Undibacterium sp. 5I1: one gene and its partner. The protein of the gene in region 2 interacts with the protein of the main gene of each other region in a pairwise test. Links are inferred from orthologs where the notes say so. Each region holds a gene or a part of one and is shown on either strand. Other genes may lie near its edges.

Region 1 (3,569 bases), 2.7 Mb from region 2 along the record:
TTCTAATGCCACATCGGCGCTTCTGACATCGTTAAAAATCACGGTATTGCCATTGGCCCGAATATTCCGCCGCAACTCACCACCAAGCGGTGAGGTATCTGGCAAGCTAATATAAATACTAGAGAACGGAAAAGTCACCGGACCACGCAACGCAAAGCCGCAGGCGGACAAAATTACAGCAACTGACGCGATGCTGAAAAAGGTTAGCAATTTCCGCATCCAATCAGACCTTGTTGTAGAGTCTTTCTCATTACGCATATCGCCCGCTTTCGAATTAACGATCATAAAATTACCCGTCTATATTAAGGAACGATATTGACTAATTTACCCGGTACGATAATGATCTTTTTCGGCGTACCCTCAACAAAACGTTGCACACTCTCATTCGCCAAGGCTAAAGCTTCTATCGTCGCTTTATCCGCATCTTTGGCTACCGTGATACTACCGCGTAGCTTGCCGTTGACCTGGATCATCATTTCGATTTCTGTTTGTACCAAAGCCGCTTCGTCGACTTGGGGCCAAGGGGTATTGAGAATATCGGTGAAAGAAGCGGCATAACCCAACTCTTCCCACAAGACATGGGTCAAGTGCGGGCATGCCGGATATAAAACACGCAACAAGACACCAAAGGCTTCACTCAAAACCGCTGCATGACCAGCACCTTCTTGCTTAAAGGCTTCGATCGTATTCAATAATTTCATCGCGCCGGACACGACCGTGTTGTATTGCATACGTTCGTAGTCATAGCTTACCTGGCGCAAAATCATATGTACTTCGCGGCGTAGCGCTTTGCTGTCGGCACATAAGTTCGAACTTAAGTCAGTACTTAAGTCAGTACTGACTGAACTTGCAGGGCGCAATAACTCAGCATTTTTAAAACCGAAAGTCCAGACCCGGCGCAAGAAGCGATGCGCACCCTCAACACCAGAGTCGTTCCACTCCAAAGTCTGCTCAGGTGGCGAGGCAAACATCACAAACAAACGTGCTGTATCTGCACCGTATTGATTAATGAGTTCTTGCGGATCGACACCATTACTCTTGGATTTAGACATGGTAGTCATCTCGTATTCGAGTGCTGACCCATCCGACTTCAAGGTTCCGCCGGTGATCTGACCTTGCTCATTGGTGATGACGTTGACTTCTTCTTCCCAGAAATAATTCTTGCCTGCGCCTTCCGGTTTTTGGAAAAACGCGCCCTTCAAGACCATGCCTTGCGTCAGCAATTTGGCGAACGGTTCGTGCGCATCGATCAACTTCAGATCACGCATGACCTTGGTCCAGAAGCGCGCATACAGCAAATGCAAAATCGCATGTTCGATACCGCCGATGTATTGATCCATCGGCATCCAGTATTTACTACCTTCCGCAACCATGGCCTGGTCGTTACTCGCGTCGCAATAACGCATGAAATACCAGGAACTATCAACGAAGGTATCCATGGTGTCCGTTTCTCGTTTAGCTGGCTTGCCGCAACTTGGGCAATCAACATGCAAAAAATCTAAGCGTTTATTTAGCGGATTGCCTGAGCCATCAGGAATGCAATCTTCTGGTAACACAACGGGTAAATCTTTTTCCGGCACTGGCACCACACCACAAGCATCGCAATGGATAATAGGGATAGGCGTGCCCCAATAACGCTGGCGGCTGATGCCCCAATCGCGCAAACGCCAGGTAGTTTTCTTTTCGCCTAATTCTTTGGCTGACATTAATTCGGCGACCTTGCTGACCGCCTGTCTACAGGTCAATCCATTTAGGTCAACGTTAGAGTCTCCGCTATTAATGGTCAAGCCACGTTGCTTGTCGCCATACCATTCTGCCCATGCATCGGTGGAGTAGGTTTCACCTTCTACAGCGACTACTTGTTTAATCGGCAGATTATATTTTTTCGCAAAAATAAAGTCCCGCTCGTCATGCGCAGGCACGCCCATGACCGCGCCATCGCCGTAACTCATCAACACATAGTTACCGACCCAAACTTCAACTTGCGCGCCTGTCAACGGATGCGTGACGAACAGTCCCGTTGGCTGCCCTTCTTTTTCACGCACTGCAACTTCTGCTTCGGTCGTACCGCCTTTTTTGCATTCTTCGATGAAGGCAGCGAGTCCCGGATTACTGGCAGCAGCATGAATTGCCAACGGATGTTCCGGTGCCACCGCACAAAAGGTCACGCCCATGATGGTATCGGCACGGGTCGTAAACACGTACATCTTGCCGTCCTGAATCAATGCGCCGGTGGCGTCCTTGATGTCATGTGTGAAGGCAAAACGTACACCTTCGGATTTACCTATCCAGTTTTCCTGCATCAGGCGCACGCGCTCTGGCCAGCCGGACAGGTAATTCGGATCTTCCGGATTGGCGACTGCAGACAGCAATTCTTCCGCGTAGTCGGTGATGTTCAGGTAGTAGCCTGGAATTTCGCGCTTCTCGACCAGAGCACCGGAGCGCCAGCCGCGCCCGTCGATCACCTGCTCATTTGCAAGCACGGTCTGGTCAATCGGATCCCAGTTCACTACTTGCGTACGGCGTTCGCAAATGCCAGCTTCCAGCATTTTCAGGAACAACCATTGATTCCATTTGTAATATTCAGGCGAGCAAGTCGCTACTTCGCGTGACCAGTCAATCGCCAGACCCATAGCTTGCATCTGGGTCTTCATATAGGCGATATTATCGTAAGTCCATTTGGCAGGCGGCACCTTGTTTTTGATTGCAGCGTTCTCTGCCGGCAAACCAAAAGCATCCCAGCCCATCGGCATCAGAACGTTGTAACCATTCATGCGCAATTGACGCGCCAGCATGTCGTTGATCGTGTAATTGCGCACGTGCCCCATGTGCAATTTACCTGATGGATAAGGCAGCATAGAACAAGCGTAGTACTTCCCTTTTGGGAAGCGTGGATCGTTCTCCACCGCTTTGTAAGCGTCTATTTTTTTCCAATGGGATTGCGCAGATTGCTCAATGTCGGCTGGTTTATAAACTGAGCTGTATTTTTCTTGCATGGCGGGCTATATTTTCTAAATGCGAGGGGATCTTTTGAACCTTTGATTATAACTGGTTCAGGTGGCATCCTGATTAAGGATAACGCTGTAGATTACTTTTGATCGAGTGGTTGGCCTGGCTGCTCAGTCACAAAACCAATTTTACCCAAACCTTGTTCTTGGGCTGCCGCCATCACTTGGGCAATGATCTCGTAGCGAGTTGCTTTATCGGCACGCAATTGCAATTCTGGCTGCGGTAATTTTTGTGCTGCTTTTGCTAATTTTACGTTTAAATCTTTAAAAGTAATGACCTGTTTATCCCAATATAAAACGCCTTTAGAGTCAAATGAGATGGTGATGTTGTTTGGCAATTGGGGGGCCGTATTTGATTTTGCAATAGGTAATTCAAGCTTGATAGCTTGTGTCATCAAAGGGGCGGTAATGATAAAAATTACCAGCAATACCAACATGACATCCACCATCGGTGTGACGTTGATATCGGCCATAGCAGCCGGTGTTTTTGCTGCCGAGTCACTTGCCTGATTGAATTTACCGAAGGCCATAATGCGTTGAGATTTTTATTTACTACGTTGG
Region 2 (3,262 bases):
CTTCATACAAGCGAGCCATTTGCGTCATAACGGAGGGATAACCTTCATCTGCATCCATCAAATCATCCGCCAGCAACACAGCGAAAGGATCATCACCAATCACCGGGCGGGCACACAAAACGGCATGACCCAAACCTAAAGCAGCTTGTTGGCGAATATAAATACAATTGATATTTTTTGGAATAACGTTTCTGACCAGGTCCAGCAAAGCCTGTTTACCTGCGGCTTCCAACTCACTTTCTAACTCATAAGCTTTATCAAAATGATCTTCGATCGCACGTTTGGCACGACCTGTGATGAACACCATTTCGGTAATACCTGCCTCAACCGCTTCTTCTACCGCATATTGAATCAGTGGCTTATCGACGATAGGCAACATTTCTTTTGGTTGCGCTTTTGTCGCAGGTAAAAAACGGCTACCTAAACCTGCAACCGGGAATACTGCTTTTGTAATCTTTCTCATCTTAATTCCTTGAACAGAGTTGAAGCAATTCCGCTTCGGTCAGTAAAGGGATACCCAATTCCTGCGCTTTTAACAACTTACTACCAGCATCATCTCCGGCAACGACATAACTGGTTTTTTTTGATACCGAACCAGCTACTTTGCCACCCGCACTTTCTATCAAAGCACCTGCCTGATCGCGACTTAGTGTTGGCAAAGTTCCGGTTAACACAAACGTCTGCCCAAGCAAATGTAAAGAGCCGACTTCTTTTTGTGCTGCTTCTGGCCAATGTATTCCAGATGCCCGTAACTGTTGCACTAGCTCGACATTGAGCGGATCAGCAAAAAATAATCTTATCGACTTCGCAACCACGGGGCCTACATCAGACACCGCCAGTAACTGCTCTTCGGTCGCGTCGATTAATGCATCGGCATTACCAAAAGTCGCCGCTAAATCTTTTGCAGTTGATTCACCAACATGACGAATCCCTAATGCATAAATAAAACGGGCAAAACTCGTGGCTTTAGAATTCTCCAGCGCCCCCAGAATGTTCTGCGCGGACTTATCGGCCATTCTATCCAGCGCTACTAAGGACGTTAAACCTAATTTATATAAATCTGCTGCTGTTGTCACTACCTGCTTATCGACCAATTGATCGATTAATTGCTCGCCGACGCCATCAATATTCATAGCCTTGCGTGAAGCAAAGTGGAACAAACCACCTTTTCTTTGAGCAATACATTTTATCCACCCGCCGGAGCATCTGGCAATCGCCTCATCCTCCAGTTTAACAATTGTTGACCCGCAAACAGGGCATTGTGTCGGCATTACAAATTCTTTAGCGTCAATAGGACGTTTTTCTAAGATGCTCGCGACCACCTCAGGAATGACGTCGCCAGCACGGCGCACCGACACGGTGTCGCCAATACGAATATCTTTGCGACGCACTTCTTCCTCATTATGTAAGGTCGCATTAGTCACGGTGACTCCGCCGACAAATACGGGCGCTAAACGAGCCACTGGAGTAATTGCACCAGTACGCCCGACCTGGACTTCAATATCTAACACGGTGGTTAAAGCTTCTTGTGCCGGAAATTTATGTGCAATCGCAAAGCGTGGCGCACGCGATACAAAGCCTAAAGTATCTTGCTGCGCGAACGAGTTAACTTTGTAGACGACACCGTCAATTTCATATGGCAATTGTGATCGTCGTTGCTGTATCTGCTGGTAAAAATCTAAGAGCCCGTCCGCACCCCGCACGATGGTCTGTTCGTCACAAACAGGAATGCCCATCGATTTATACCATTCCAATAAAGCTCGATGAGAATATAGCTGCAAGCCGGACAAACTTGCACCTTCCAGGGAGCCAATTCCGTAAGCAAAAAATCTGAGGCTACGCTGCGCAGTGATTTTAGAATCTAGCTGACGCAAACTACCCGCGGCCGCGTTACGTGGATTCGCAAATTCTTTAGCCTCGGCTGCACGCTGACGTTGATTGAGTTTTTCAAAATCGCTTTTAAACATCAAAACTTCACCGCGCACATCCAATACCTTAGGTGGTTCTTTTACATTTAAACGTAGAGGAATACTACGAATGGTGCGGATGTTTTCCGTTACGTCTTCACCCGTAAATCCATCACCACGAGTCGCCGCCTGCGTGAATACGCCATCTACATAACGAAGATTAATGGCAAGACCATCAAACTTCAGATCAATTGCGTATTCCACTGCTTGCTGTGTATCCAGACCATCGCTGACACGACGATCAAAAGCACGAATATCCTGCTCCTCAAAACCATTATTCAGGGATAGCATCGGTGTAGCATGCTGGACTTGCGTAAACTCAGGCAAAGGAGCGCCGCCAACGCGTAAAGTCGGTGAATCTGGCGTCCGTAATTCAGGGTATTCTTGTTCTAATGCTTGCAACGCTAAAAATAATTTATCGTATTCACCATCAGGAATAGTTGGCGCATCTAAAACGTAGTAAGCATGTGCATGTCGGGTGATATCTGCCCGCAACTTAGCGGCAAGGATAGCGGGAGTATTCTCTGGCAAGGCTGAGCTAGATGAGGGAGATGAGGGCGATTCAGCTGACGCCGCTTTTGACGGAGAACCGCCAAATAAATCATTTTGCATAAAGTGAATTTAGGGTCTGTTGACTAAGTTAGCTAAAATAAATCAGCTAAATAAACGCTGTGCGCGAGTCGAGCCAGCAGCAATATCCGCTTCCGCCATAGCGGCATAAAACTCACTGACTTGACCTGCAATTTCATCTAGGGCAACTTTAGAAATTGCTTGATTACCGTCGTCGACTACCGTACCACCAAGACGCGTAGATAATGAACGGGCACAGGCAGCCATCGCACCAAAACCGTCGCGCGATGGTGCAACGCAAGGCACATCGAGTAATAAGGTAAGGCGAGCAGTAACCGTTTCGCTGACGCTGACATTGGTGGATAAGGTAAATAAATTGCCGCCATCGCCGTCTGGCATTACAAGGCGACCATCTGGACGTATATCAAACCCTTGTTTTTCTAGCGCAGCAAGTAAAGTACCAACAGCCCATGGCGCGCCGTTGGCCAATACATTGACACTCAATTGTGCGTCGTGCTCAGACACAAACTGATGTAGTTCGCGTGCATTGGACATGACCTGGTTCATATCAGGAATATCTGAATGTGCGTTCAGTCGGTCTGCAATTTCGCGCAGCTTCGTCACAAATTCTGAATACTCTAATTCATTGATAGGCCCGCTACGATTGACCATTTGCACGCCAGCAAATAAGGCGGTATAAATTCCACCATGAGCGATCACATCGC

What was found.
Region 1: the proteins of ligA (region 2) and leuS interact in binary tests that used the Escherichia coli proteins (3 or more experiments, as listed by UniProt). The link is inferred for Undibacterium sp. 5I1 from one-to-one orthologs.

What each region holds. Positions count from the first base shown.
Region 1 is NZ_JAVIWI010000001.1:4,551,296-4,554,864, reverse strand. What follows is about bases 103-3,345. They hold leuS (leucine--tRNA ligase), read right to left. Parts: upstream 2,997-3,345; coding sequence 303-2,996; downstream 103-302. Other genes in these bases: RGU72_RS19890 (biopolymer transporter ExbD), read right to left, coding at 3,089-3,345; lptE (LPS assembly lipoprotein LptE), read right to left, coding at 103-285. Also shown: more of lptE, read right to left, coding at 1-102; more of RGU72_RS19890, read right to left, coding at 3,346-3,538.
Region 2 is NZ_JAVIWI010000001.1:1,882,680-1,885,941, forward strand. What follows is about bases 23-2,958. They hold ligA (NAD-dependent DNA ligase LigA), read right to left. Parts: upstream 2,580-2,958; coding sequence 465-2,579; downstream 23-464. Other genes in these bases: galU (UTP--glucose-1-phosphate uridylyltransferase GalU), read right to left, coding at 23-463; RGU72_RS08335 (cell division protein ZipA C-terminal FtsZ-binding domain-containing protein), read right to left, coding at 2,622-2,958. In the rest of the region: more of galU, read right to left, coding at 1-22; more of RGU72_RS08335, read right to left, coding at 2,959-3,262. UniProt on the Escherichia coli protein: DNA ligase that catalyzes the formation of phosphodiester linkages between 5'-phosphoryl and 3'-hydroxyl groups in double-stranded DNA using NAD as a coenzyme and as the energy source for the reaction.